Regions from separate parts of the Methylosinus trichosporium OB3b genome, predicted to be linked through region 2. Evidence: predicted binding sites of a transcription regulator. Region 2 holds the regulator's gene; each other region holds the start of a gene.
What was found. Region 2 encodes LexA, which represses DNA repair genes until DNA is damaged. Its sites were predicted from a motif close to TGTTCNNNNTGTGTTCNG; they were not measured.
Positions count from the first base shown of each region.

Region 1: the regulator LexA is predicted to act here: its motif matches at 3,066-3,083, upstream of CQW49_RS04450 (YifB family Mg chelatase-like AAA ATPase).
Region 3: the regulator LexA is predicted to act here: its motif matches at 1,040-1,057, upstream of ssb (single-stranded DNA-binding protein).
Region 4: the regulator LexA is predicted to act here: its motif matches at 2,095-2,112, upstream of CQW49_RS22525 (ImuA family protein).

Region 1 is NZ_CP023737.1:916,092-923,521, reverse strand. Features, by position in the region: gene CQW49_RS04455 (ATP-binding protein) at 1-1,366, opposite strand, end outside; gene CQW49_RS04450 (YifB family Mg chelatase-like AAA ATPase) at 1,451-2,989, opposite strand; gene CQW49_RS04445 (lytic murein transglycosylase) at 3,320-4,150, shown strand; gene CQW49_RS04440 (hypothetical protein) at 4,158-4,811, opposite strand; tRNA gene CQW49_RS04435 (tRNA-Leu) at 5,050-5,136, opposite strand; gene CQW49_RS04430 (hypothetical protein) at 5,399-5,962, shown strand; gene CQW49_RS04425 (PIN-like domain-containing protein) at 5,959-6,360, shown strand; tRNA gene CQW49_RS04420 (tRNA-Ala) at 6,479-6,554, opposite strand; gene hslU (ATP-dependent protease ATPase subunit HslU) at 6,693-7,430, opposite strand, start outside.
Region 2 is NZ_CP023737.1:1,856,951-1,864,380, reverse strand. Features, by position in the region: gene CQW49_RS09115 (alpha/beta hydrolase fold domain-containing protein) at 1-205, shown strand, start outside; gene CQW49_RS09110 (class II 3-deoxy-7-phosphoheptulonate synthase) at 209-1,588, opposite strand; gene CQW49_RS09105 (AsmA family protein) at 1,662-3,566, opposite strand; gene lexA (transcriptional repressor LexA) at 3,692-4,399, opposite strand; gene CQW49_RS09095 (hypothetical protein) at 4,617-4,940, opposite strand; gene CQW49_RS09090 (pepsin/retropepsin-like aspartic protease family protein) at 5,112-5,996, shown strand; gene CQW49_RS25085 (EF-hand domain-containing protein) at 6,002-6,628, opposite strand; gene CQW49_RS09075 (NAD kinase) at 6,655-7,430, opposite strand, start outside.
Region 3 is NZ_CP023737.1:951,706-959,135, reverse strand. Features, by position in the region: gene panC (pantoate--beta-alanine ligase) at 1-354, opposite strand, end outside; gene CQW49_RS04620 (gamma-glutamylcyclotransferase family protein) at 363-815, opposite strand; gene ssb (single-stranded DNA-binding protein) at 1,150-1,686, shown strand; gene CQW49_RS04610 (hypothetical protein) at 2,170-2,427, shown strand; gene recF (DNA replication/repair protein RecF) at 2,545-3,693, shown strand; gene CQW49_RS04595 (prephenate dehydratase) at 3,887-4,756, opposite strand; gene CQW49_RS04590 (hypothetical protein) at 4,824-5,231, opposite strand; gene rpmG (50S ribosomal protein L33) at 6,188-6,355, opposite strand; tRNA gene CQW49_RS04580 (tRNA-Asn) at 6,574-6,649, shown strand; gene CQW49_RS04575 (hypothetical protein) at 6,821-7,036, shown strand; gene CQW49_RS04570 (hypothetical protein) at 7,164-7,430, shown strand, end outside.
Region 4 is NZ_CP023739.1:23,796-31,225, forward strand. Features, by position in the region: gene CQW49_RS22510 (DUF3732 domain-containing protein) at 1-85, shown strand, start outside; gene CQW49_RS22515 (restriction endonuclease) at 275-1,258, shown strand; gene CQW49_RS22520 (YaiI/YqxD family protein) at 1,462-1,920, opposite strand; gene CQW49_RS22525 (ImuA family protein) at 2,149-2,901, shown strand; gene CQW49_RS22530 (Y-family DNA polymerase) at 2,816-4,339, shown strand; gene CQW49_RS22535 (error-prone DNA polymerase) at 4,336-7,430, shown strand, end outside.

The DNA.
Region 1 (7,430 bases), 940 kb from region 2:
CGATCCGCGCGTTGATCTCATTGTCCTCGGCGACCAGAATATGCAGTCCCGCGAGCGTCGGCTCGGGCGCGACGAATTCGGTTTCGCTGCGGGCGGGCGGCGGCGCCGGCGACAGGCGCTCGACGAGCGAAGCCGCGCGCGCCGGCTTGACCAGCCAGCCGTCGAAGCGGCGCAGCGCCGCTTCGCCGAAGGCGCGCCGCTCCGCCGGCGAGAAGAGCAGTAGAGCCCGTCCGGCCCCGGCGCGTCGCGCCGCATGGGCGAGCCGTTCAGTCGCCTCCTCTCCGAGCGCGCAGTCGACGACGACCGAATCGAAAGGCTCGGAGCCGCCGAGATGGCGAGCCGCCTCGTCCTCGTCGCCGGCGATCTGCGCCAGCGCTCCGGCCTCGCGCAGAACCTCGGCTATATAGGGGCCCTCGAACAAGGTCGCCGAAACGATGAGCGCCCGCGTTCCGGCGAGGCAGACCTCGGCGCGAGCGCGCGTCTCATAGACGGCGTTCGCGCCGCGCGGGAGGGTGAACATGAAGACCGAGCCCGGACCCGGTCGATCCTCGATCTCGAGGCGTCCGCCCATGAGCTTGGCGAGATGGCGCGAGATGGCGAGGCCGAGACCGGTGCCGCCGTGACGGCGGGTCGACGAGCCGTCGCCCTGCTCGAACTCCTCGAATATGATCTCGCGCGCTCCGGGCGGCACGCCGGGCCCGGTGTCGACCACGCGAAAGACGAGCGCGCCTTCGGCGTCGATCTCCACTCTGAGGCCGACGCCGCCCTCGGAGGTGAAATTGACCGCGTTGCCGGCGAGATTGACGAGCACTTGGCGCACGCGCGCGGCGTCGCCTTCGATGCGTTCCGGCGCATTCGCCGCGATAAAGCCGGCGATCTCCAGATTTTTGGCTTCGGCGCGCGGGGCGAGCAGCTCCACGACCCCTTCGACCAAGGGCGCGAGCGCGAAGGATTCGATGCGCAGCTCGACCTTGCCGGCCTCGATCTTGGAGAAATCGAGAATGTCGTCGATGAGCTGCGCGAGCGAGCGCCCCGACGCCCCAATGGCGTCGACATAGCTCGCCTGCTCGGCGTCGAGCCGCGTCGCCGCCAGCAATTGGGCGAGCCCGAGAACGCCGTTGAGCGGCGTGCGGATCTCATGGCTGACCGTGGCCAGAAAGCGGGACTTGGCGAGGCTCGCCGCCTCGGCGCGGTCGCGCGCCGCCGCCGCCGCCCGCAGCTCCCAGATCTCGTCCCGCAGTCCCTCGAGCTCGGACTCGACCGCCGAGCGTCGCCGCATCCGCAAGAGGCGCGCGCAGCAGAAGGTTGCGCCGGCGAGCAGGCTGGCGGCGGCGAGACTGGCGAGCGTCTGCAAGAGAAAGGACATCCGGATTTCCCGATAGGCTGCGACCATGGCGATCATCCGGTACGGAATGGGAGAAAGTATGAATCCTGAAATTGAACGCGTTGTTCAAGCCGCGGCCCGCGCTCCCCTGCGCTCGCCGCGATAGGCGAGAGCTTCGGCGAGATGGCGGCGCTCGACGGCTTCTGCTCCGTCGAGATCCGCGATCGTGCGGGCGAGCTTCAGCACACGATGAAAGCCGCGCGCGGAGAGCTGCAGCCGGTCCGAGGCGTCGCGAATCAGCGCCGTCCCGCCGGCGTCGAGCCGCGCTGCGGCTTCGATCGTGGAGGCGGGCGCCGAGGCGTTGGTGGTGGTCGGGGTGAGGCCCATGCGCTCATAGCGCAGACTCTGACGTTCGCGCGCGGCGGCGACGCGCCGCGCCGCCTGCGCCGAGCCTTCCGCCGGAGGCGGCAGCACGAGGTCGGCGGCCGACACAGCGGGAACCTCGATGCGAAGGTCGAAACGGTCGATCAGGGGACCGGAGAGCCGGGCGGCGTATTGCGCGACGCAGCGTTCATTGGGCTGGCGCCGGCAAGCAAAGCCCGGATCGAGCGCATGGCCGCAGCGGCACGGATTCATCGCCGCGACGAGCTGGAACCGCGCCGGATAGACGGCGCGGTGATTGGCGCGCGAGATCGCGACCTCTCCCGTCTCCAGCGGCTGGCGCAGGCTGTCGAGCGCCTGGGCGTGGAATTCGGGCAATTCGTCGAGGAACAGCACGCCATTGTGGGCGAGCGAGATCTCGCCCGGGCGTGCGTGCGTTCCGCCGCCGACCAGCGCCGCCATGGAGGCGGAATGATGCGGCGCCCGAAACGGCCGCCGGTCGGTGAGCTCGCCGCCCGCGAGCTCGCCCGCGACCGAATGGATCATCGACACTTCGAGCAGCTCGCGCGGGCGCAGCGGCGGAAGAATCGAGGGAAGGCGCGCCGCCAGCATCGACTTGCCGGCGCCCGGGGGGCCGTTCATCAGGAGATTATGGCCGCCGGCCGCCGCGATCTCCAGCGCCCGCTTGGCGCTCTCCTGGCCTTTGATGTCGCAAAGATCGGGCAGGTCGCCGGCCGGCGCGCGCACCGCGGGTAGCGGCCGCGCCAGGACCTGGATTCCCTTGATGTGGTTGACGAGCTGAATGAGCGAGCGCGGCGCGATAACTTCCATGTCGCTCGACGCCCAGGCCGCCTCCGGCCCGCATTCACGTGGGCAGATCAGGCCATGGCCGCGCGTGTTGGCGGCGACCGCGGCCGGCAGCACGCCGGCGACCGGCGTCAAGGTCCCGTCGAGCGCCAGCTCGCCGAGCACGGTGAAGCCGTCGAGCGCATCGGACGGGATGGCCCCGATCGCCGCCATCACCCCGAGCGCGATCGGCAGATCATAGTGGCTGCCTTCCTTGGGCATGTCGGCCGGCGCCAGATTGACGGTCAGGCGCTTCGCCGGCAGCGCCAGTCCCGAGGCGGTGAGCGCGGCGCGCACGCGCTCACGCGATTCGGCCACCGCCTTGTCGGCGAGGCCGACCAGAGTGAACACGACATTGCCATTGGCGATCTGCACCTGCACGTCGACGGGTTTCGCCTCTATCCCCTCGAAGGCCACGGTTGCGACTCTGACCACCATGCCCGCGTCCCCGCCCGCTGCGCGCGCCGAATAAAGCTCGACCCTCACAATGCTAGCGCGCTCCGCTCGCCCGCGCAAGAACAATATGGGAACAGACCAAGGCGGCGCGGGGGCCGAGCGGATGGCGCCCCTCGGAGGGCCGATTCTCGCCATCCCGGCAACGTCGTGCTAACGCCTCGGCGCCAGACTGGGGCGAGCTTGCTCAGGCGGATGTCGCCGTTCGAGCGCGACGCTCCGGCATGGCCGCGCGCAAAAAGGCCGTGAATCGGCGTCAGTCTGAGCTGCGGACGACCATGCGACGCGCGAAGGCGCGAGATCGGAAGACGTGAGATGAGCGGGCACAGTCATTTTCGAGGGATAGTTCTGGCGGCGGCGCTGCTGGTCGGCTCGGGCGCGGGGGCGGCCGAGGGCGGCGTCGATTGCGGCCGCAGCGCCGAGGGCTTCGAGCCCTGGCTCGACTCCTTCAAGCGCGAGGCGGCGGCGGCGGGGATCTCGCAGCACGCGATCCAGGCGTCCTTCGCCGACGTCTATTACGACCGCTCCGTGATCTCCCATGATCGCGGCCAAAAAGTGTTTCGGCAGAGCTTCGAGCAGTTCTCCGCGCGCATGGCCAATTCGTTCCGCATCAACAAGGGTCGTCAGCTGCTGCAGCGTCATGCGGGATTGTTCCGGCAGATCGAGCAGCGCTATGGCGTGCCGGGCCCGGTGCTGGTGGCGATCTGGGGCCTCGAGACGGATTTCGGCTCCTTCAACGGCAGCTTCGCCACGATTCGCGCGCTGGCGACGCTCGCCTATGATTGCCGTCGCGCCGAGCGCTTCCGCGGCGAGCTGCTCGACGCGTTGCGCATCGTCGATCGCGGCGATCTCTCGCCGGACAAGATGCGCGGCGCCTGGGCCGGCGAGATCGGCCAGACCCAGTTCATGCCGTCGTCCTATTTGAAATTCGCAGTGGATTTCAACGGCGACGGCTCGCGCGACCTCGTTCACGACACCGCCGATGTTCTCGCCTCGACCGCCAATTTCTTGCATGGCTCCGGCTGGAAGGCGGGCGCCGGCTGGGACGAGGGCGAGCCCAACTTTCCCGTTCTGCTCGAATGGAACAAAGCGAAGGTCTATTCCAAGACCATCGCCCTGCTCGCCGATCGCATCGACGGCCGCTGAGTCGGCGCTACTCCGCCGGCTCGGGCCGCGTCGTCGTCGTCTTGAGCGGCGCCGTCGGGCGATGCTTCAGATAGACGAAGAAGAGGCCGATGACCCCGAGGCCCATCAGAATGTAATAGGGCAGGGTGCGAAAGAAGCTCTCGCCGACCGAGAAGGGAAAGCGTGAGACCCAGCGCTCGCCGTGCGGGCCGGTCGCCGTGACGATGCCGACGAAGAATCCCGCCTCCGGGAACACATGCTCGAAGTTGATCGTCCCGTTCGGGTAGACGTGAGGCGGGCGATAGGCGACGGTCACCGCGTCGAGATCGGCGTTCTCCTTCGCTTCGCCGCCAACATCCTTGACGATGCGGAAGTCGATCGCCATCTCGCGCAGCTCGTCCTGCTCGGCGTCGAGCGCGATGATCATATGGCCGGTGGAGGGAATGTCCTCGCAGAACTCGTTCTTCGAGGCGTCCGGCAGATAGCCGGTGAAGTTCATGATGTCCGGCCCGATGAACAGCCGGCAGCGACCCTCCGCCGCGCCGAGCCGCCCATGGGCGGAGGCGGGGCCGGCGAAGGCGACGAGAAGCAGCGCCGCGCCGAGGAGGCCGGCGAAGGGCGTGGACCAAAGGCGGCGAAACCCATCGATCGACCGCCGTGACGGGACAAGACCGTCGGGCATGATAATTCTCCCTCGCGCTCCGTTTCCGGCCTCGGCTCCGCCTCTGCGCCGCGGCCGTCAGCCTTCGACGAGGCTGAAGTCGCGCGCAGCGCGCCCCCTGTCGCCACAGGAACGGCGCGCCGCGCTCGAGGGAAAATCATATCCGATAATCGGGCGTTTTCCAGCGCCAGTTCCCGCTCCCGCTCACGTTGCGGAGGGCGGCGTCTGCGCGCGGCGTCTCGAGATAAAGAGGGAGGGTTGGTGCGGGCGGTCGGAGTCGAACCGACATATCCGTGAGGATGGCGGATTTTGAGTCCGCTGCGTCTACCAGTTCCGCCACGCCCGCGATGTTCGATGGTTATAGCGAGTCGGAGCGGTCGCGCAACGGGGAATCGGCGGATGGAGCCTCGGCCGAAACAGCCCCCTCTCTGGGCTCCTAGGCCATCCAGGTGTATAAACCGCCTATGCGTTCCAACTTGCGACCCGCTGACGAGATCCCGATCGGAATCGGCTTTTACACCATTCCAGAGGCGTCTCGGCTCATCAAGACGCCTGCGCGGAGCATCCGGCGGTGGCTCGGCGGATATTCTTACAAGAACGATAGGGAAGTGACGGAAGTTCCGCCCTTGTGGACGCCGCAGCTCCCTCGATTCGAGGATCGCCTGGAGATTGGATTTCGGGATCTGATCGAGCTGCGATTCGTGCGAGCCTTCCTCGATGCGGGGCTCGGGCTGAAGACGATTCGCGATTGCCTAGCGCTCGCGCGCGACTGCGCAAAGGACGATCGACCGTTCTCGACGCGACGCTTCCAGACAGACGGTCGGACGATCTTCATGGAAAGCCTCGAGCTTTCGGGCGAGGGCGAGTTGCTGGACTTGAAGAAGCGGCAATATGCGTTCAAGCGAGTGGTCGAGCGCACGTTTCGGGATTTGGATGTCTCGGACGAGGTGGTCACGCGCTGGCGGCCTTTCAATGGAAAGGAGTCGATCGTCGTCGATCCGGGCCGAGCCTTCGGCCAGCCGATCGCGGCGGAATTCGGCGTTCCGACAGTCGCGCTCGCGGAGGCGGTCGAAGCGGAGGGGTCGGTCGAACGGGTCGCGATGATTTACGACGTCTCTATCGGCGCTGTCCGCGACTCGGTGAAGTTCGAAGCGTCATTGCGGGCGGCGTGAACATTCTCATCGACGAGCATCTTCCTCCGGTGCTCGCGCGAGCCCTCGACGAGCTTTTCAAAGGCGAGCACAGCGTCGTGCATCTTCGCCAGAAATTCGGGCCATCCGTAAAAGATATCGAATGGATCGAGGCTTTGAGCCGCGAGGGCAGGTGGGTGATTATCTCTGCAGACCGCCGCATCACCAAAAACAAGGCCGAGTATCACGTTTTCAGGAATTCGAGGCTGATCGGGTTTTTCATGTCCCGAGCCCTGTACAAGAGCAAGCTCACGAAGCAGGCGGAGCGCCTCCTCGCCGTCTGGGACGGGATGATCGATTTGGCGACGAGGGTCGAGGGCGGGGCGATGTTCGAATTGCCGATGAAGAGCACGACGCGCTTCCCGCAGCTCAGGCCCTAAGAGAAGGATATGTTAAGGCCTCACTTACCGCGATGGTTCGTCTGCTTCGCTCGAGTGGGGATTGCCGGGAATGTTTGGCGAGGCCCGGTTGCAGTCACTTATTTTTGTCGATGGTCTTTGGTGGAGCCAGACGGAATCGAACCGACGACCTCTTCAATGCCATTGAAGCGCTCTCCCAACTGAGCTATGGCCCCACTTTTCCCCTTTTTTGGAAGGGGTATTCCGGCCCTCTTGGGAAAGGGCGGAGCGTTCCGGCGACTCGTCGCCGCCGGCGTGAGGGCTGTATAGTTCAGCCCGCCGCGCGCCGCAAGCCCGTCTTCGCCATTTTGCGATCAGAGAATGAAACGGCTCAAATCCCTGTTCTTGGCGAGGTCGCCGATGTGCTTCTCGACATAATCGCCGTCGATCGTCACCGTCTCGCCGGCGCGGTCGGAGGCCGAGAAGCTCACCTCGTCCAGCACGCGCTCCATCACCGTCTGCAGGCGCCGCGCGCCGATGTTTTCGACCGATGAATTTACCTGCACCGCGACCCGGGCGATGGCGTCCACCGCCGAGGGCGCGAAATCCAGGGCGACGCCTTCGGTCGCCAGCAGCGCCACATATTGCTTGGTGAGGCAGGCCTCGGTCTCGGTGAGGATGCGGCGAAAGTCCTCCTCGTCGAGCGAGGCGAGCTCGACGCGGATCGGCAGGCGGCCCTGAAGCTCCGGCAGCAGGTCCGAGGGCTTGGCCACATGAAAGGCGCCCGAGGCGATGAACAGCACATGGTCGGTCTTCACCGGCCCGTGCTTGGTCGCGACCGTCGTGCCCTCGATCAGCGGCAGCAGGTCGCGCTGCACGCCTTCGCGCGAGACATCGGCTCCCCCGCGTCCTTCGCGGGCGCAAATCTTGTCCAGCTCGTCGAGGAAGACGATGCCATTGTTCTCGACCTCGGCGATGGCCTCGCGCACGCTCTCCTCCTGGTCGATCAGCTTCTCGCTCTCCTCGGCCAGCAGCGGCGCATGCGCGTCCTTCACCTGCATCTTGCGGCGCTTGGCGCGGCCTTGAAACGCCTTGCCGAAGATGTCGCCGAT
Region 2 (7,430 bases):
GCTGCTGCATGTGGGCGCCGACGAGCTGCTGCTCGACGATTCGTGTCGGCTCGCCGAGCGCGCCCTAGCGGCGGGCGTCGATGCGCGGCTGACGATCTGGCCGGTCGTCCCGCATGGCTGGCAGATGGGCGCCGCCTTCATGCCCGAGGCGCGCCGCTCGCTCGCCGCAGCGGCGGGATTTCTCGCCGCACATTCGGAACGCTGACTTTTACTCCGCCGCCGCCTGATTGCGGGCGTCGCGGGCGAGGCGCTCGGTCTTCAGCAGCTCGGCCACGAGGAAAGCGACCTCGATCGCCTGCTCGGCGTTGAGGCGCGGGTCGCAGGTCGTGTCATAGCGCCTGTGCAGCTCGGTTTCGGAAATATCGCGCGCGCCGCCCATGCATTCGGTGACGTCTTGGCCGGTCATCTCGAGATGAATGCCGCCGGCGTAGGTCCCCTCGGCGCGATGGGCCTCGAAGAAGCTGCGGATCTCCGACATCACGCGGTCGAACGGCCGCGTCTTGCGGCCGCCGGCGCTGATCGTGTTGCCATGCATGGGATCGCAGCACCACACCACATTGCGCCCCTCGCGCGAGACGGCGCGCAGCAGCGTCGGCAGCGCCTCGGCCGCCTTGTCGGCGCCGAAGCGGCAGATCAGGGTCAGCCGGCCCGGCTCGTTCTGCGGATCGATCGCGTCGATGAGGCGCAGCAGCGCGTCGGGCTTCAAGCTCGGGCCGCATTTGAGGCCGACGGGATTTTGAATGCCGCGGATGTATTCGATATGGGCGCCGTCCGGCTGGCGGGTGCGGTCGCCGATCCACAGGAAATGGCCGGAGGTCGCGAAGGAGCCGCCCTCGAGCGAGTCGACGCGGGTCAGCGCCTGCTCATAGCCGAGCAGCAGCGCTTCATGAGAGGTGTAGAATTGTGTCTGCCGCAGCTCCGGATGATGCTCGGGGTCGAGCCCGATGGCGCGCATGAAGCCCAAGGTCTCGCTGATATGGTCGGCGAGCTGCGAATAGCGCTCCGACAGCGGGCTGTTGCGCACGAAGCCGAGCATCCAGCGATGCGCATTCTCGAGATTGGCGTAGCCGCCGGTGGCGAAAGCGCGAATGAGGTTCAGCGTCGCCGCCGACTGGCGATAGGCCATCAGCTGGCGCTGCGGGTCCGGCCGGCGCGCCGCGGCGGTGAACTCGATATCGTTGATGATGTCGCCGCGATAGCTCGGCAGCTCGAGATCGCCCTGCTTCTCCATCGGCGCCGAGCGCGGCTTGGCGAATTGCCCGGCGATGCGCCCGATTTTCACCACGGGCGACGCCGCGGCGTAAGTGAGCACCACCGCCATTTGCAGGAAGACGCGGAAGAAATCGCGGATGTTGTCGGCCGAATGCTCGCTGAAGCTCTCGGCGCAGTCGCCGCCCTGCAGCAGGAAGGCGCGTCCCGCGGCGACCTCGGCGAGCGAGCGCTTCAGGCTGCGGGCCTCGCCGGCGAAGACGAGAGGCGGAAAGCCGGCGAGCTGGCGCTCGACATCGGCGAGCGCCGCCTGATCCGCATAGACCGGCGTCTGCTCGATCGGCTTTTCCCGCCAACTTCCCGGCGTCCAATTGGTCACGGCTCGTTGCTCCCACGCGGCGCCCAGCGCCCGCCCTCGATCTATACAGGAGCCGGACGCCGGAGGCGAGCGCTCAGCGTTCCCGCGGCAGCAGCGGCGCGGCGGCGCCGGAGCGCTTGATCAGCGCCGCGGCGTCGAGCGCGAAAGAGGGCTCGTCCCAGGCGCCTGAGAGCTCGAAGCCGAGCTGCACGCCATTGTCGCGTGGCGCGCCGGCGGCGTCCGCCTCGCGCGCCTCGGCCTTGATCGCGAGACCGCGCTCGGGGATGCGGGCCGAGCCTGCGAATGCGAGAGAAAAGCCCGGACCATGGGCCTCGCCGTCCTCGATTGCGGCGGCGCCTTTGGAGATCTTGATCGTCGCGCCGGCGCGGTCGACCAGAGTATGTCCGGAACGAATGTCGAGCGCGCTGGATAGTGGGCGCTTGTCGGCGCGCCGTAGCGCCCGCTCGAGATCGATGCCGCCGACCTCGCCTTCGTTCAAGACGAGGCTGGCGCGCCCGTCGAGCGCGCGCATCATCTCCGCAGGGCTGTCGCCGGCGGCGTCGAGCACGATGTTGGCGTCGAGATTGCCGCCGAGGTCGGGCCGCGCGGCGAGATCCCATGCGAGCGCGCCGGCGTCGACCGCCTGCGTCTGCGCATTGGCGTGCAGCTCCAGCACCCCGGCCGCATTGGCGGCGAGCGTGACCCGACCCTTGATCGTTCCCTTATAGGCCTGCGCCTCGGTGAGCGCGACCTCGATGCGGCCGGCGCGCAGCATCAGCGAGATCGCTGCATCCTCCATATTGAGCCGCAGCAGACGGGCCCGCGCCGCCGAAAGCCGTAGATCGACATCGGCGCCTTTGATGTCCGGCAGCACGAAAGGCTCGCGGCTCCACTGGCCGTCCGGTCCGATGAGCGCGGGAGCGTCGGCGATCATCGGCTTCAGGGAGACGAAGCTGCTGGCGAGCGTGCCGTGCAGGATCGGCCGGTCGCCGTCGTGGCGCAGTCCGAAGACACCCTCGAAATCATTCTCGTCGGCGGAAAAATGCAGGTCGGAGAGCTGGAAGTCGCGCAGCCCGACGCTCGCCTTGGCGGCGATCTGCACATTCTCGAACCGGCCGGGCAGGGGCGCCGAGACGTCGGCGAGCCGCAGCGCATCGCGCAAGGACGGGGAGGAGGCCGAGAGGCGGCCGGTGAAGCGCGGCTTGGGCCCGCTCTGAGCGACGCCATCCGCCTCCATCCGTAGGCTGACGGAGTCGATCCTCATCATCATCGGCGAGGCCTCGCCGCGCAGGAGCGCGCCCGGCTTTTGAAACCACAGCATCGCCCGCGGCCGCTCGCCGCGCCAGGAGAAGGCGGCGTCGAGCGTGGCCGGCGCGCCGACAGAGCTCCAATCGAGCGTGGCGTCGATCATATCGATCCGTTCCTCGCGCCCGTCCTCGAAGACGACGGCGACGGCGCCGGACAGGATGGCCACGGAGCCGAGCGGGGCGCGATCGGCCGTCTCGGCCTCCGGCGTCGACGGCCGCGCGGCGGCGGCGCGCGCCGCGGCGCCGCTCGCGGTCATCGGCTTGCGGTCGAGCGCGATGCGGATGCGCGGACGCAGCAGCTCGGCGTTGGCGAGCTCCAGCCGACCCGTCAGCAGCGGCAGCAGACGGACATTGCCGCGCAGCCGCTCCGCCTCGATGGTGAGAGCGAAGCTCGGATCGGCGAAGGCGACGTCGTCTATCGCAATATGCGGCCTGGGCAGCAGCGAGAAGGTCGAGCGGCCTTTGGCCGCGGCGCGCAATCCCGAAGAGGCCTCGATCTGTCCGGCGATCTCCTCGAGCATGGCGCCGGTCGAGAAGGTCCAGGGCGCGATCGCCGCGGCGAGCGCGAGGACGGCGGCGGCGAGCATCGCCGCGATCCAGCCGCGCGAGAGCCCCAGCAGAGCGAGCCGTCCGCGGTGCAGGCCTGTCCTCAGACGATCGAGCTCGCGCGAAAGGCTGGTCGAATGCGACATGATCCCGTCCAGACCGAGTGATGAGCCGCGCGCGGCGCGAACAGCGACGGCGCGCCGTTTCTCGAAGCTCGGACGATGGCGAAAAAGGGCGGCGAGATCGTGGCGGCGCCGCTGCGGCGGCTGCGTCAGTATTTGCGCAGCAGGCTGACCAGGCGGCCCTGGATGCGCACGCGGTCGGGTCCGAAGATGCGCGTCTCATAAGCAGGATTGGCGGCCTCCAGCGCGATCGAGGCGCCGCGCTTGCGCAGCCGCTTCAGCGTCGCCTCCTCGTCGTCGATGAGGGCGACGACGATGTCGCCGGTGTCGGCGCTGTCCTGCTTCTTCACGACGACGATGTCGCCGTCCAGAATGCCGGCGTCGATCATCGAATCGCCGCGCACTTCGAGCGCGAAATGCTCGCCGCCGCCGAGCAGATCGGGCGGCAGGGAGATGGTGTGGCTGCGGTTCTGCAGCGCCGAGATCGGCGTGCCGGCGGCGATGCGGCCCATCACCGGCACGGCGACCTGCTGATCGACCTCGCTCTCGGCGCGCTCGGCCATCGGACGGACGCGGCCGAGCGCTCCCTCGATGACCGAGGGAGAGAACTTGCCGCCGCGGGCGGCGGCGCGCGGCGTCGCCGATTCGGGCAGTCGCAGCACTTCCAGCGCGCGGGCGCGGTTGGGCAGGCGGCGGATGAAGCCGCGCTCCTCGAGAGCGAGGATCAGCCGATGAATGCCCGACTTCGAGCGCAGATCCAGCGCGTCCTTCATCTCGTCGAAGGAAGGCGGCACGCCGGTCTCCTTCAGACGCTCGTGGATGAAGCGCAGAAGGTCGCTTTGTTTCTTGGTCAGCATTGCGAGGAGCCCCCGTGGCGCCGAACCGTGGCGCGGCGCATAGTGATGCGCGTTCATAAACAAATCATGAACGTCACTCTATGCGTTCGCGGTGCGTTCCGCAAGGGAGCCGAGAAATTGCGCCTTGAATTTTCTGCTCGGCTCGAGCCGAGCCTCCGCGAGGAGGGGCGATCCGGGAGCGGCTCCGGATCGCTCGCGGTCGGCCGACGCGTTTTCGTCACTCGCAGACGCGGACGCGGCGCGAGCCGATGACGACGCCATATTCATCATACACCGGGCGACGCTCGCGCCAGCAGCGATAGGGCGGCGGCGCCTCCTCGTAAGCGGGGGCGGGATAATAGGCAGGGGCGCCGTAATAGGCCGGCGGCGGCGGCGGCGGCGCAGGGCGGGCGGAGCTTCCGGCGAGCGCGCCGAGCGCGAAGCCGCCGATGCCGGCGGCGATCGCCGCGCCCGGATCGCCTGCCGCGGCGGGCGTCGTCGCAGAGGCCGCGAAGGCGAGCGCGAGAGCGCCCGCGAGTGGTCCTGCCAGTCTCATTCTCATCGATTCGTCTCCGGTGATCTTTCAGAGCGCGCCGCGCGCTTGGCTCATCTCAAGCTGAATTGCAAGGCGAAAACGTGACCGTCGCGCGACGCCGAAGGCCGGTTCGGCGCCGGTTTGCGGACGCGCCGAAATAGCGGAGACTGGCGAGGTCCAGCGCCCGAAGGATACTCGATGATTCGTTTCCGCTCCCTCATCGCCGCGCTCGCCTGCCTGCTCGCGCCGAGCCGCGCGGCGTTCGCCGAAGGCTCCGTCGTCGCCCTCGACGTGACCGATGGCGAGCATGGCGGCGGCCGCATCCATGTCGCGGCGCGTTTCGGCAATGTGCAGGGGCCCATGCGTCTCGACACCGGCGCCTCCAGCACGCGGCTGCGCGCCGCGCCCTGGAATGCGGAGCTTCCGCTGGTCGGCCAGAGCCGGTCCGAATCGGCGTCGGGCGCGGTCACGCGATGCGCGGACGTCGAGGCGCAGAATGTGCAGCTCGTAGCCGAGCAGGGGAACAATATCGGACGGGCGAAATATGTGGTGACGCGCTGCGAGGACGGGGCCGGCGACGATCTGCTCGGGCTCGATTTCTTCCACAACGCCCGCTTCACTCTCGATGTCGATGGGCGGCGAATGGCCTTTCCAGGCGCTGCGGGCCCGCTCGCGCCGGCGCGCCGGCTCGGGCCGGACGGGCGGCTCGTCGGCGTCGAGGCGCGGCTCGGCCGCGCGAAGCTGGCTGGCTTGATCGACAGTGGGGCGGAGCTGTCGGCCGTCGACCGCCGTTTCGTGGAGCGGCACAGATCGCTGTTCAGGCCCGTGCATGAGCAAGCCCATGCGCGCGACGCCGGCGGGGCGGCGCTTTCCGCCAAGCTCTACAAGGTCGCGGAAATCGATTTCGGCGCCGGCCGAACGCTGCGCGATCTTTATGTGATCGCTTATGATTTCGGCTCGCTGCGCGGCGTTCTCGGCCGCGACGCGCCGCTCATTCTCGGCGTCAACGCGCTGCGGCCGTTCCTGTGGACGTTCGATTTCACCGCGCCGGAGGCGCCGAAATGGCGTGCGGATCGGCGCTGAGCGCGTCAGCGGCCGAAACCGCCGCCGCCCATTCCGCCGCCATAACCGCCGCCGAACCCACCGCCGCCGCCGCCATAACCACCACCGCCATAGCCGCCGCCGCGAGAATGGCCGGGAAAGCCGGCGTCGCCATCGGATGGCCGCTGACCGCCAGAACCTCCGGAGCTCGCGCGCGCGAGCTCCTCTTGCTGGACGCGGCAGGTTCCTCGCTTATCGTAGCGCTGGAAGAAGGGGCTCGGAAAGGCGAGGAACTCGGCTTTCGTCACGCGGCCTTTGCCGGACATGTCGAAATAATCGAAGGTCGCGCTGCGGAACACCGGACTGATGCGCCGCATTCTCTCGAAGTCCTGCGCGTCGAAATAGCCGCGGCGGCGCTTGTCGGCGACATTATACATACGCTGCAGATATTGCCGCCATTGCTCGCAGGTGTACACGCCCTGCGCCCCGCCCCATTCGCTCGCGGTGGCGAGAACGGCGTCCTCGCCCTGCGGCCCGGGCCCGCGGCCTCCTCCTGGCCCGCCTCCTCCTGCGCCGCCCGGAAAGCCGCCGGGCGGCCGCTGCTGGGCGAACGAGGTCGCTGACGCGAGCGCCGCAAAGGCGAATGCGAGACCGACGCGACGCAGATGCTGCATTTCGACACCTCCACTCGGAACCGGGGTCAACCGAACTGCTCCCGCAGAATGCGCTCCTCCAGCGAATGGCCGGGATCGTGGAGCAGAACGAGCTCGGTCGCGTGATCCATCTCGACATCGACGTGAAGCGCGTCGCGGAATTCGTCGTGGTCCGCGACCACCGAGACCGGGCGCTTTTCCGCCTCCTGCACCTCGAGGCGCACCTTGGCGACGTCGGGCAGCAGCGCTCCGCGCCAGCGCCGCGGCCGAAACGCGGAGATCGGGGTCAGAGCCATCAGCGGAGCGTCGAGCGGCAGGATCGGGCCATTGGCGGAGAGATTATAGGCGGTCGAGCCCGCCGGCGTCGCCACCAGCACGCCGTCGGTGACGAGCTCCGGCATGCGCTCCTGCCCGTTCACCAGAATCCGGATCTTGGCGATCTGCGAGCTCTGCCGCAGTAGCGACACTTCGTTGATGGCGTGGGCGGTGAATTCGTCGCCATGAGTGTTGGTGGCGCGCAGCAGCAGGGGATGAATGATCGAGGGCTTGGCGCCGGCGATGCGCTTGCGCAGATTGGCCTCGCGATATTCGTTCATCAAAAAGCCGACCGAGCCGCGGTTCATGCCGTAGATCGGCTTGCGGGCGCCCATGAAGCGATGCAGCGTGCGCAGCATCAGCCCGTCGCCGCCGAGCGCGACGATGCAATCGGCGTCCTCGGGCGGCGCGTCGCCATATTTGGCGACGAGCCTCTGTCTCGCCTCGTCGGCCTCGCGCGTGCCCGAGGAGAGGAAGGCGAGTCGCTTGAAGCTGCTCGGCGTTTCGC
Region 3 (7,430 bases), 910 kb from region 2:
CCCGCCGACGGTCACGCCGGTTGAAAAACCCGGCGGATACATCTCCTCCACCGCCGGCGCATAGCAGAGGTCGGCGGCGACGCGCGCGAGCCGGTCGAGATCGGCCTCGAGCATGCGCGGATAGCGGCCGAAATCCTCATTCGCCGCGAATTGGGTCGGATTGACGAACACCGAGACGACGACGCGCTCGGCGCGCCGCCGCGCCTCCTCGACGAGCGAGAGATGGCCGTCGTGCAGCGCGCCCATGGTGGGGACGAAGCCGATTCTCTCCCCGCGCGCGCGCCAGTCCGCGACGCGGCGCCGCAGCTCGGCGAGCGAGCCGACGAGGGGAACGGAAGGGGCGGAACTGGTCATGGCGCGGCTCACGAAGACGCGCCGCGAAGGGGCGCGCGAGGGACGAGGCTGTCGAGATGAGCGACATAGGCGGCGGGCAGCGCCGCCGCGTGGGCGGCGGCGGCGACGCTCTCCATATAGCCCGGCGCCGGCGCGCCTTCACGCGTCGCGGCGCCGACATAGACGAGCGCATGGACCGAGCCGGCCGCGCGCTCGCGCAGCACCGGCAGCACGAGCTTTCGATAGAGGCCGCGCGCCACATCCTCATAGCGGTCGAGCGCCGGCGCATCGGCGAGGGAGAGATCCCATAGAAGACCATGAACATCGGCGCGATTGTCGCGCATCACGCCGGCGAAGCCGGTCTCCAGCACCACGAAGCGATGACGGGCGAGCCGGGCGCGGCCGAGCGGGCGCGAGCGCGGGCAGCGCCGCGCCATCGCGGCCGTGTCCATATTGGCGCCATAGGCGAAATAGAGCGGCATGAGAGTGGCCCGTTGCGATGGGTCGTTCTAGAGCGCTTTCCGATCGAACGGAATCGTTCGATCGATCAGAATTCGCTCGAGCGAAAGAGCGCTAGAATCTTATCCGATCCAATCGGATCGGATAAGATTCTAGCGCATTGCGAGCGCGCCCGCGAGAGCTTCGCGCGACAGAGCTCCCGGCGAAAGCGCGGCGCGGTCCGCTTGCGCGAGGGGCGGCGTGCTGCTAGAACGAAAATAGAACATAAGCGGGCGCTTTACTGTGGACAACGGAACCTATATCCGCCGGCGTCCATTGGTTCGAATTAAAGTAGCCGGGTTCTGAAGGGAGAAGGCGATGGCGGGCAGCGTCAACAAGGTGATCCTGGTCGGCAATCTGGGGCGTGATCCGGAGGTGCGCACGCTTCCTTCCGGCGACCGCGTCGTCTCCTTCTCGGTGGCGACGTCGGAAAGCTGGCGGGATCGCAACACCGGCGAGCGGCGCGAGCGCACCGAATGGCACAATGTGTCGATCTTCAACGAGAATCTCGCGAAGATCGCCGAGCAGTACTGCCGCAAGGGCTCCAAGATCTATCTCGAGGGCCAGCTGCAGACGCGCGAATATCAGGACAAGGATGGGATTCAGCGCCGCGCGACCGATGTCGTTCTGCAGCGCTTCCGCGGCGAGCTGGCGCTGCTCGACAGTCGCGGCGGCGGCGCCGGCGCCGGTGATTATGAAGGCGGCGGCGGGGGCTATGGATCGAGCAGCGGCGGCGGCTCCAGTTTCGGACGCTCCTCGCCGATGGAGCGCTCGTCCGGCGACCGCGCGCCCGCGCCCGCTCCGGCCGGCGGCGGCCGCCTCTCCGATCAGCTGGACGACGACATTCCCTTCTGATCGTCGGCCTCGACAGCGCGTTGCATTGCAGGACTTCGAGCCGCTCGCGAGACGCGCGTAACGAAACTGTCGTCTATTGTTGACAGCTCCGTAGAGAACGGCCTATTTGCCCCACGGGGCAACGCGCCCGAGAACAAGAAGAAGGGTCGAACCCCCGAAGAGAAGAGGGAAGGAAGAATTCGCGTCCCGGCGACGGCGGCTGCGGCTTTCGTGGAAACACGGCTTCGGCTTTCGCACTCGGCGGGTCCCGACTGTTCGTGCGTCGAGCCCGACGACCGCGACCGGCGCGAGGCCTCGCACGAGAACGATTTGGCTGTCCGTTCGGCGCACGGCGCAAGACCCAAGGTCCGACGCCGCTCCGCCGCGCTTGCCAGAAGCGAAGGATTTCTAGAGGATCGACGACGCCGAGGTCACGCTGACAAGGGTGGAACGCCGGCGTCGAAAAGCAAGAATGAAGTCAAGAGAAGAAGAGGGAAGACAGAGATGAAATTCTACGCCCTTATCGCCGCCGCCGCTCTGTTCGTCGGGGCTTCCGGCGCCGCTTTCGCGGAATGCGACCCCAAGAAGGCCGACGTGGATGTGGACAAGCAGGCGAAGTGCTCGGAGAAGTGCGAGGACGGCTGGATCAGCGGCAAGCAGCACTACAGCTCCAACATGGCGAAGCTCAAGGCGGACTCCGCCGCTTGCTTCCAGAAGTGCGATTGCGTCGCTTATGGCGACAAGGTTCTGCAGGTTCAGTAAGGATCTGACGTCCGCATAGCGGAAGCGAATCGGCCGCCGCTGGACGCCACCCGTCCGGCGGCGGTTTTTTTGCACCTATCGTCCGGCTCGGGTCGCCGACGTGATATTGCAGGCTCGATGATCAGCGCCGATCCGCCCCTCGCCCCACGCGTGCGCCGGCTGCGGCTCGCCGATTTCCGTTCCTACGCCGCGCTCGATATCGCGATCCTGTCGCCGCTCGTCGCGCTGACCGGCGAGAACGGCGCCGGCAAGACCAACATCCTCGAGGCTCTGTCGCTGTTTTCTCCCGGCCGCGGGCTGCGCGGCGCCGAGATCGCCGAATGCGCGCGGCGCCAGGGGGCGGGGGGCTTCGCAGTCTCGATCGATCTCGACAGCGACGACCGTCTCATGCAGCTCGGGCACGGCTTCGAGATCGGCGCGCCCGGCGAGACTCCCGCGCGCCGCTTCCGCATCGATCGCGTTCCGGTCTCCTCCGCGCGCGCTTTCGCCGATCATCTGCGGCCGCTATGGCTGACGCCGGCGATGGACGGACTCTTCGCCGGATCGGCGGGCGATCGGCGCCGTTTCCTCGATCGGCTGACGATGAGCGTCGACGCCGAGCATGGCGCGCGCGCGGCGCGCCTCGAGCGGGCCTTGCGCAACCGCAATCGCCTGCTCGCTGAGGAGCAGGCGGACAGCCGCTGGCTCACGGCGGCGGAGCGCGAGATCGCGGCGCTCGCCGTCGCCGTCGCCGCGGCGCGGCGCGACACGGTGGAGCGCCTGCGCGCTCTGATCGCGGCCGAGCGCGACGACGCCTCGCCCTTTCCCTTCGCCGAGCTGTCGATCGACGGCGAGCTTGAGCGCTTAGTCGGCGAGGAGCCGGCGCTGCGCGTCGAGGATCATTACCGCTCCGTGCTAGCGGCCATGCGCCGCCGCGACGCCGCCGCCGGCCGCACGCTGAGCGGGCCGCAGGCGAGCGATCTTCTCGTGCGCCACGGTCCCAAGGACGAGGCGGCTCGCGCCTGCTCCACGGGCGAGCAGAAGGCGCTGCTGACCGGCTTGGTGCTCGCGCATGCGCGCCTCGTCGCGGCGACGACCGGGACGGCGCCGCTGCTGTTGCTGGACGAGATCGCCGCCCATTTCGACGCATTGCGCCGCGAGGCTCTGTTCGAGGCGCTGGCGCGCATCGGCGGACAGGTGTGGATGACGGGCGCCGACCCGCGCGTCTTCGATTCGCTCACTGGCCGCGCCGATCTATTGCGGGTGACGCCGGGGCGGGTCGGTTAGGACTCCTGCGTCACAAACAAGCACAACGATAGGGCGGTCGCCATCGCGAGGACCGCAGCGACGAGGGGCACGGCTCTAGATTGCTTCGCTGCGTTCGCAATGACGAGCCGGCTTCCGTTGGCGCATATCAGAATATCTGTGCTCGAAAAATTTCCGATCGAACGGATTCGTTCGATCGATCCCTGCCGCCGAATCAATCGCCGTGTTCGAACGGCCGCTTCATCTCCAGCCGGAAGCGATGTGCGGGATAGACGCCGATGATCTCGAGCTCCTTGGAGAAGAAGCGCAGCTCCTCGAGCGCGCGGGCGAGCGCCGGCTCGTCGGGATGGCCGTCGACATCGGCGAGGAAGCGCGTCGCCGCGAACTCGCCGTCGACCATATAGCTCTCGAGCTTCGTCATGTTGACGCCATTGGTGGCGAAGCCGCCGAGCGCCTTGTAGAGCGCCGCCGGCACATTGCGCACGCGGAACACGAAGCTCGTCATGGTCGGGCCGTTGTTCGGCGCCGGCCATTGCGGCGTCTTCGACAAAACCACGAATCGCGTGGTGTTGTGCGCCGCGTCCTCGACATTCTCGGCGATGATGTCGAGGCCGTAGATGTCGGCGGCGAGGCGCGGCGCCAGCGCCGCCTTGCTCGCGTCGTTCCACTCGGCGATCTCGCGCGCGGCGCCGGCGGTGTCGCCGGCGGTGTGGGCGGCGAGGCCGAGCTCGCGGATGGCGCGGCGGCACTGGCCGAGCGCATGCACATGGCTGTAGACGCTGCGCAGGCTCTCACGGGTCGCGCCGCGCGGCGCCATCAGCTGAAAATGAATCGGCAAAAAATATTCGCCGATGATGTGCAGGCCGGAATTGGGCAGGAAATGATGGATGTCGGCCACGCGGCCAGCGATCGAATTCTCGATCGGAATCATGCCGAACGCGGCGACGCCGTCGGTGACGGCGGCGAAGGCGTCCTCGAAGCTGGCGCAGGGCAAAGGCTCGAGCTGCGGATAGGCGTCGCGGCAGGCGATGTCGGAATTGGCGCCGGGTTCCCCCTGATAGGCGATTTTCGGCTTATTCGTCATCCAACGCATCTCCACATCGAGCGAAGGCCGAAGCCGGCCTTCGCTGGAGCGCTCGTCGCGCACGGCGTCAATAGGCGTTCTGATCCTCGCCGACCCAGCCCTTGTCGGAGCGAACGAAATGCAGCGTGCCCTCGCTCTTCAGCACCTCGCCCTTCTTGAAGCTCTGATCCTGGGCGAGGCCGAGATAGGCGCAGCGGCCGCGCAGCTTCTCATCGGCGCAATGCGCCTCGTAGTCCTCGGGGAATTGCACCTCCGCCTCGTACCAGAGCTCATAGGCCTCGGCGCTCGGCGTCTTGACGTCGCGTCCGTCGACCTTCTTGAACGCGATCAGCTTGGCGCCGACATCCTGCTTGGAGAGAAGATTGCGCAGCACCTTGGCGCCGACGGCGTCGCCGGGCTCCCGACCGCCGCTGCAACCGCCGAGCGCGATCGTCGCAGCCGCCGTGACCGCCAAGAGAAGGACTCTCATCGTCATCGAACTTTCCTCCCGCGCCCTCGCAGCGCTGCTTTTTTTGCCGGCGGTCGTCGTTGTCGCGGCTCCGGCCCGGCCGATTTGCCACAAAGCGCCAGTGCGAGCAAAGGGCGAATCTGCGGCGCGACGCAGCGGCGACGCCCGCGCTCGGCCGCCGCGCCTCGTCGAAGCCGTCGGACCCTCTCCGCAAGTGACTGATTTTATGTCGGCGTGTGGAATTTTGTAGAAAATCTTGCTGGAAGGTTGCATTTTTATGCGGCTGAGCTAACCTCATCTCTGCCAAAACGAGGTGCGCGTCTGGCGGCGTCAGCGGTCGAGAAGAATAAAAGCCCGTGGCGTGACAGTGCGTTCGATGCGTATCGGCAAACAACTTCGAATACCCTGCGGAGTGCTCAGGTCCGCCGCATCTCCTGGGTCCGTGGGGTTGGCCGGCTGGCGTTGGTTGGAGTGGCCTCCTTAAAGCCAGCGTCAGTCGGCCGCCTTCGTTTCTCTCCCGAACGAAGGCTGGAAGAGCGAAGCAGTCGCTCTAGAGAGGGAGACGTTCCACCCGAGATGAAAAGTTCCGCCACTGGGCGGAGCGAGCCTTCACGTTGGCTCGGTGTCGCCGAAGCGCTCGCCGTGATCGGCTGCGCGACGGTTCCCTTCGCTATGCGCCGCTTTTGCGGTGAGGAAAACGTTCAGCGAACGGTCCGCGGCTCTGGATTGCTTCGCTCGACACGCGGCCGTCGTTGGAGGAGCGACGCGACGAAGCAATGCAGAGCCGCTGGTCGGATTCTCGACGACTTCCCTTCGCGACGCTCCCGCATTGTCTCGACAGCGAGGCTCCAAAGGCGCGTTTCTTTGCGCCTTGACGCCGGGAGGCGACGATCGGGCAAGTCGCGCTTTGCAGTGCCATGACGCGAAACGCCCCCGCAAGCCACAGGGCTTCGGGGGCGTTTCGCAACACCGCTACGGATGCGTCACTTGATCTTGGTTTCCTTGAACTCGACATGCTTGCGCACGACCGGGTCGTATTTCTTGAACACGAGCTTCTCGGTCTTGGTGCGCGCATTCTTCTTGGTGACGTAGAACGTGCCCGTGTCGGCGGTCGACAGGAGCTTGATCTTGATCATGGCGGATTTTGCCATCGGGTTCGGTCCTGCATGTCGAGGGGACTGGTCGCTCCGGTCCCGATTCAACCCGAACCCGGCGGCGAATTGCGCGCACCATACGAAGGCGCGCCGCATTGTCAAGACGGCCGCGCGACAGACGGCCCGGCGGCGCCGAATGCGCCGAAGAGAAGTCGCGATGCCTGTCGATGAGGGCTTGGCAAGGCGACGCCGAGCGGCTATATCGCGGCCACCGTTCCCCGATAGCTCAGCCGGTAGAGCAAGCGACTGTTAATCGCTGGGTCGCAGGTTCGAGTCCTGCTCGGGGAGCCACTCTTCCAACAGAAATGTGAATGGGCTGTGTCGCTCGGCTGATGCGGGCGGCGCGATCATGTCCGATTCCGGCTGGGCCGGCGTTTCGGCGTCGCCCGCCGATGGACGAATCGATCGGGTCTCGATCAGCAATGCGAAATGGGTGGGCGTCGAGGTCGGTGGAGCAATCACGTGTCCATCGCCGACAGATCGGCGGCCAACAGCGAGACCAGTATTTCCGCTGGGGCGAACAGCAAGATCGTTCTTTCCCATTCCTTCGTCGCCGAGAATAAGACCAGGGTCGTTCGCTTCGGCGCGACGCCGATGTTGGAGAGCGCCGGCGACAACATGATTCGCGACAATGTGACCAATGTGAAAGGCGTCATGGCCATGGTGGGAATGCAGTGAGGGCGAAGGGCGGCGACGAAAAATTGACGTTCGCCGCGCCTTTGGGCATGGTCTGCGCCCTATCGACCGAGTCTCGCGGCCGTTGTCGGAGCCGTCGCCGCCGGCCCTGCGAGAGGGAGAGCCACCCATGAGCAATGACCGCCCGCCGATCCCGCACGACGGCGTGCCCGCGAAGCCGCCGCAGGATGGGGACAAGCATCCGCAGGATGCGTTGGAGCCGGCGCCGGAAGAGAGCTGGATCGAGAAGGTCGAGGAGGAGATCGAGGAGGTCGTAACGCAGCCGCCGCCGGTTCTGTTCCTGCGGGTGCTGAAGATCGATCTGCCTTATATCATCATGTTGACGGCGGCCTTCCTCGGCATCGGCGTCGCCACCTTCACAGGCGAGCTGACGCCG
Region 4 (7,430 bases), on a different replicon from region 2:
GGCCGCGCTGGTCGAGCGGCCATGGACGAAACCGCCGGCGCTGGTGCCTGGCGATTGGCCCAACGAGAACGGCGAAGTGGCCTGACGCTTGCGCTAAGGTCCGCCTCTACGGAGGTGACGGCGTGCTGATGGCCTTAAAGGCCGATCCTGGAAGGCCGTACGCGTCCGACCAAGTCTGCCTTGACCTTTTCAACCGCAACGCCTTCTCAACCCGCCAGTACGCTGTTTCCGGCGCTCCGGCGGCAGACCTGACCAAAGACGGGGTAAACGCGCCATGGAATTGCCCCACGACCTTGAGCGGCTGATCCAGGATGCGCTCGCCGAGCTCGGGATCAAAGCCGACTCCGCCAAGATCGCACACAAGGTCAAGCTGCTGAACTTGGGCCTGCCCGCCGAGGACCAGTTCCAGGTGATCTGCGCGTGGCTGGGAAAATGCGACCTGATCCACAAGCTCGATCAGGTACAGGCTCCGCTCGCCTCGCGCCAGACCTACCAGGTGCCCGATCTGTTGGCGCACTTCCAAGAGCAGGGCGCCTTCCTGATCGAGGTCAAGGTATTCGGCAAGCAAACCCTGTCGCTCCGTGCCGACTATCTGGCTAGGCTGAAGGCCTATGCCACGTTGGTCAGTAAGCCTCTGCTGATCGCCTGGACGTTCCATGGCCTTTGGACGCTGTTCGACGCGCGCCATCTCAAGCTGGCCAAGACCAACTTCAACATTAAACACAGCGAGGCCATGCGCCAGAGCCTTCTCGGCGTGCTGGCGGGTGACTGCGTATTCAAACTCGCGCCTGGTGCCGGCGTCCATTTCGAGATGAGCAAGGATGCGCTCGAACAGGTCGAGGAGACGGACACTCGAAAGGTCGAGACTTGGCGCATGCACATCGCAAAGGTCGGCTTCACGAAGGGGGGCGGTTTGCCCGCCGCTAACCTTCACCCCGAAACCCGACAGTTGTTGGTGGCTTGGGACCTGGAGGTGCATGACGATCACCATCCCGACCACATTGACCGACATTTCGTAGTCGGCGACGAGGGCATGCAGTTCGCACATATGGCATTGGTCCAGCTGCTGGCTTGGGAGCGTGGGGCAGACAGGGCGCAGGACTGGCGGCAAATCCTCCGCGCGCCGGAGATCACCAAGACCATCGTCAGCTTTAGCGCCGCCTTAGACCGCGCCTTGGCCGAAGGGGTAGTCTCACACATTTTCCACTTACAGCCGAACGACTGGGGCGATCTCCGGCGGCCGGCCAAGCAAAGATGAAAGGAGAATACGGCGCCCATTACGCGCCGCCGGGAGATCGAATGACAACGCCTCAGCCGCCCACGCGCAGCCTGGGCCTGGGCGAACATCGCTACGGCCAGCACCAGGAAGCAGACGTTCACAAGGTCTGAGAAGGGTCAAAAGTAGGCGCCACCTCTTCACCAGATATCGTCGAGCAGCCGGAGCGGAAAGCGCCGATCGGCTCATAGCCGCCGTTTTTGCTCTCGGATAATGGCTTGGTCCAACGCTCGAAGGAACTGCGACCGGTTAGCTGAAGAAAATGGCGGAGGGCCGCCGGTGATTTCGCCCGTCGAGCGGATATGCTCCATGAGCGAGCGTTGCGCGAGAGCCAGACCGATCGAGTCCTGTGTAAAGGCGCGACCATAGGGTGCGATAGCATGCGCGTCCTTTGCCAATACTCGTCCGGCCAAAGGAATATCGCTGGTGACGACCACATCTCCAGCAACGACCTGCTCTACGATCCAATCGTCGGCCACGTCGGCTCCGGCATCCACGATTATCCTGGCGATCAGCGGCGACCGCGGGATTTGTATAAAACTGTTAGATACGACGAAAGTCTGCAAGCCATAGCGAGAGGCAACTTTGTAAGTTTCATCTTTCACGGGGCACGCGTCGCCGTCGATGTAGATCTTGATCGTCATGGCGCATCCTAACCTATCGGGCGTCGGTCGTCGCCCGCTCGCAAGACTGGTCCCGGTTACTCTTTCCCGTTCACGAACGGCGAGCTCGCGCCGCACGTTCACGTTCCTGAATCGTGGCCTTACGCGCAGAGAAATATCCGCAAGCCCGTCCTCTTGACTCCCGACCTCGAAGAGAAGAACATTTAGAGAACATGACGTTGAGCCCACACCCAGAGGTCGAGAAGGCGATTGCGGCACCAGCCCGCCATAGAGTCGTTGCGCGCGCAGATCGAGAAGATCGAAGGCCAAACGCGGCGCGTCAAATCGGTCCTTCCGTTCGGAATCGCCGACATCGACGCGCGCCTTCCGGGCGGTGGTCTCCCCCTGGGCGCGCTCCATGAGATCGCTGGCGGCGGCAATGGCGCAGTGGACGGCGCGGCCGCGGCGCTGTTCGCCGCCGGGATCGCGACGCGTACAAAAGGCAAGGTTCTCTGGGTCATCACGCGATCCGACCTCTTCGCCCCGGCGCTGGCGCAGGCGGGCTTGGCGCCCGATCGCGTGATCTATGTCGAGGCCGGCAATGACAAGACCGTGCTGGCATGTGTCGAGGAAGGCTTGCGGCACGGCGGTCTCGGCGCGGTCGTCGGAGAAGTCGCGCGTCTCGACATGACAGCGTCCCGGCGTCTCCAGCTCTGCGCCGAGGGAAGCGGCTCGATCGGACTCGCGTTGCGGCGCTGGCGCCGGCAATCCGAAGCCGTAGACTTCGGTCAGCCGACTGCCGCGGCGACCAGATGGCGCGTCTCGGTCATGCCCTCGGCGGCGCTGCCGGTTCCCGGCGTCGGCCGCCACCGCTGGCTCCTGGAGCTGATCCGCGTCCGCGCCGGTGAAAGCGCGGATTTCGAAGTGGAGGCGTGTGATGGTTCGGGTCGTCTCGCTGTTCCTGCCGAGCTGGCCCGCGGACCGGCTTCGACGGCAGGCTGGCGACGCGGCGCCGCCGGCTGAGACGCCGCTCGTCCTGATCGGTCACGACGGGAGGAGGCAGGTGGTGCGGGCTGCGGACGCGGCGGCCATGGCTGCGGGCGCGCGCGTCGGAATGCCAGCCGCCAAGGCGCGGATTCTCGTGCAGGGTCTCGTCGTTCGAGATCACGACCCCGCGGCCGACGCCCAGGGCCTCGACCGTCTCGCACTGTGGGCGCTCCGACGCTACGCGCCGATCGTCGCCGCCGATCCCCCGGATGGCTTGGTGATCGACTCTACCGGAGCCGATCATCTCCACGGCGGCGAAGAACCCATGCTCGCCGGCCTGATCGACAGGCTTGCATCGTCCGGCGTGCGTGCGCGTGCGGCGATCGCCGACAGCTGGGGCGCGGCGCACGCCTTGGCTCGCTACGCCGCGCGGCCTGTGCTGATCGCGCCGCTCGGTCATAGCGGATCCGTGCTGACGGGCCTTCCGCTCGCCGCGCTTCGCCTGCCTGCCGACATGGTTGCGGCGCTCCATGTTCTCGGCTTCGAGCGGATCGGCGATCTCCTCGCGCAACCACGCGCGCCGCTCACTCTGCGCTTCGGGCCGCAGCTCGGGCGCCGCATCGATCAGGCCCTCGGAATTCTCAGCGAACCGATCGTGCCGATCCGACCGGACGAGCTGATCGAGGTGAGGCGCAACTTCGCGGAGCCCATCGGCGCGGCCGAGACCATAGCTCGTCATATCGGCGAGCTGGTCGCCCAGCTCTGCGCCGGGCTGGAGGCCGAAGGGCTGGGAGCCAAGCGCCTCGACCTCATTTGTCACCGGGTGGACGATCGCCTGCAGGCGGTGCGTGTCGGGGTCGCCATGCCGGTGCGCGACGTGAAGCGCCTCACGCGGCTCCTGATCGACAAGATCGAGACGATCGAGCCCGGTTTCGGCATCGAAACCCTCAGCCTCGCCGCGACACTGGCCGAGCCGCTCGCGGAAAGGCAGATCCTGACCACGATGGTCGATGACGGAACGCCGGACGTCTCCGATCTCGTCGACACCCTCGTCAACCGCGTCGGTGAGCGTAGCCTCTACCGAGCTGCGCCGGTCGCCACCGAGACGCCCGAGCGCTCGGTGCTCCGAATTCCGGCCATGGCGCCCGACACCGGCGAGACATGGCAGGGGCGCTGGCCGCGGCCGTCGCGGCTGTTGGCGTCGCCCGAACCGATCGAGACGCTGGCCGCCCTGCCGGATCATCCGCCGGTCGCCTTCACCTGGCGTGGCGTGAGGCGGCGCGTCCGCCGGGCCGACGGACCCGAGCGCATCCGCGGCGAGTGGTGGCGGCGCGACGCAGAGCTGACCGCCGTGCGTGACTATTTCCGCGTCGAGGACGACGCCGGCGAACGCTACTGGATCTTCCGCTCCGGGGACGGCGAGGATCCCAACAGCGGCTCGCAGCGCTGGTTCCTGCACGGAGTGTTCGGATGAGCGGCCCATTCCGCTACGCCGAGCTGCAGGTCACATCGCATTTTTCGTTTCTGCGCGGCGCGTCATCCTGCGACGAGATTTTCGCCCAGGCGGCGCTGCAGGGCGTCGAAGCGGTCGCCGTGGTCGACCGCAACTCGCTGGCCGGCGTCGTGCGCGCATTCGAGGCCGCCAAGACGACCGGCGTGCGCCTCATCGTCGGCTGTCGCCTCGATCTCATCGATGGCATGTCGGTGCTGGTCTATCCGACCGACCGCGCCGCCTATGGCCGCCTTTGCCGGCTGCTGTCGCTCGGCAAGAGGCGCGGCGGCAAGGCGAAATGCCTCCTGGAATGGGCCGATCTCGTCGCCTTCAGCGAGGGCCTGATCGGCATCCTCGTTCCTGACGAGGCCGATGAGACCTGCGGCCTGCGATTGCGCCGGCTGCGCGACGCCTTCGGCGACCGCGCCTATCTCGCATTGACGCTTCGCCGGCGCCCGAACGACCAGCTTCGCATCCACGAGCTGTCGACCATGGCCGCGCGGATGCGCGTGCCGAGCGTCGTCACCAATGACGTGCTCTATCACGCGCCCGACCGGCGAATGCTGCAGGATGTCGTGACCTGCATTCGCCACGGCGTCACCATCGACGAGCTCGGCGATCGACGCGAGCACGGCGACCGCTACATGAAGCCGCCCGAGGAAATGCGCCGGCTGTTCCCGCGCAATCCCGAGGCGGTCGCGCGCACGATCGAGATCGCGGCGCGTTGCCGCTTCGACCTCGGGGAGCTTTCCTACCAATATCCGGAAGAGCGCGACGATCCGACGCTCACTCCGCAGGAGACGCTGGAAAAGCTCGTCTGGGAAGGCGCAGAAACGCGCTATCCCGAAGGCGTGCCGGAGAGCGTCCGGGCGTCCCTGCGGCACGAGCTGGGCCTGATCGAGAAGCTTCGATACGCGCCGTATTTTCTCACGGTGAACAGCATCGTCCGCTTCGCCCGCTCCCGGGATATCCTCTGCCAGGGTCGTGGGTCGGCCGCCAATTCCGCCGTCTGCTACGTGCTCGGCGTCACCTCGATCGATCCCGGCCGCAACGACCTTCTGTTCGAGAGGTTCGTCAGCGAGGAGCGCCGCGAGCCGCCGGACATCGATGTCGATTTCGAGCACGAACGGCGCGAGATCGTCATGCAGTGGGTATTCGACACCTATGGCCGCGACCGCGCGGCGCTTTGCTCGACGGTGATCCGCTATCGAGCCAAGGGCGCGATGCGCGACGTCGGCAAGGCGCTCGGCCTCACTCAGGATATCGTCGAGACGCTGTCGAGCCGGGTCTGGGAACAATCGGAGGGCGCCGAGGACGAACACGGCGGAGCGCTCGGCGACCGGCGCTTGCGCTTGGCGCTCGACCTCGCGCGTCAGCTCATGGGGACGCCCCGGCATCTGTCGCAGCATCCCGGCGGATTCGTGCTCACCCAGGACAGGCTCGACGAGCTTGTCCCGATCGAGCCGGCCGCGATGGACGCCCGGCAGGTGATCGAATGGGACAAGGACGACATCGACGCCATGAAGTTCATGAAGGTCGACGTGCTGGCTCTGGGGATGCTGAGCTGCATGAAGCGCGGCCTCGACATGCTCGCCGATCACAAGGGAATCCATCTCGATCTCGCCGCCATCCCGGCGGAGGATCCGCGCACCTACGCGATGATCCGGCGCGCCGACACGCTCGGAACCTTTCAGATCGAGTCCCGCGCGCAGATGTCGATGTTGCCGCGGCTGAAGCCGCGGACCTTCTACGATCTCGTCGTGCAGGTCGCGATCGTCAGGCCGGGACCGATCCAGGGCGACATGGTCCACCCCTATCTGCGCCGCCGGGAAGGGCTGGAGCCCGTCGTCTTCCCGAAGCCGGAGCTCGAAAAAGTGCTCGGCAAGACCTTGGGCGTTCCGCTCTTTCAGGAACAGGCCATGCGCGTGGCGATCGAATGCGCCGGCTTCACGCCCGGCGAAGCCGATATGCTGCGCAAATCCATGGCCACGTTCAAATTCACCGGCGGAGTCTCCGGATTCAAGCAGAAGCTGATCGAAGGGATGGTCGACCGCGGCTATGAGCGCGACTTCGCCGAGCAGACTTTCCGCCAGCTCGAAGGCTTCGGCTCTTACGGCTTTCCGGAATCGCACGCGGCCTCTTTCGCGCTCATCGCCTATGCCAGCGCCTGGCTGAAATGCTGGCATCCCGATGTGTTCTGCGCGGCGCTGCTGAACGCTCAGCCCATGGGCTTCTATGCGCCGGCCCAGATCGTCAGGGACGCGGTCGCGCATCGAGTCGATGTGCGGCCAGTCTGCGTCAACGCCTCGCGCTGGGATTGCGCGCTGGAGCCGACCGAGGACGACAGCCGCTTCGCTGTGCGCCTCGGCCTGCGCATGGTCAAAGGTCTCGCCAACGCCCATGGCGGCGCCATCGTCGCCGCACGCGCCGACCGGCCCTTCGCCTCGGTCGACGATCTCTGGCGCCGCGCCGGCGTCCCATCCGCGGTTCTGGTCCATCTCGCCGAAGCCGACGCCTTCCGTCCGGCCCTGGGGCTCGCCCGCCGCGAAGCGTTATGGGCGATCAAGGCGCTGCGGGACGAGCCGCTTCCTCTCTTCGCCGCCGCCTCCGCGCGGGAGGCCGAATTCGTCCCCGAGGTGAGCGAGCCGGCGGTGACATTGCGGCCGATGACAGCGGGCGGCGAGGTCGTCGAGGACTACGGCCATGTCGGGCTGACGTTGAGGGCGCACCCGCTCAGCTTCCTACGCGAGGATCTCCGGCGCCGGCGCATCGTCACTTGCGCCGAGTCGATGGTGGCGCGCGACGGCCTCTGGCTGGAAGCCGCCGGCATCGTCCTCGTCCGCCAGCGTCCGGGCAGCGCCAAGGGGGTCATGTTCGTCACCTTGGAGGACGAGACCGGCATCGCCAACCTCGTGATCTGGGCGAAGGTGCTCGAGGCGAACCGGCGCGCAATCCTGTCGGCCGGCATGATGGCGGCGCACGGACGCGTCCAGCGCGAGGGCGACGTTGTTCATCTGGTCGCGCAGCGCATCACGGACTTATCGGCCGACCTCGCCAGTGTGGGCAGCAGGGA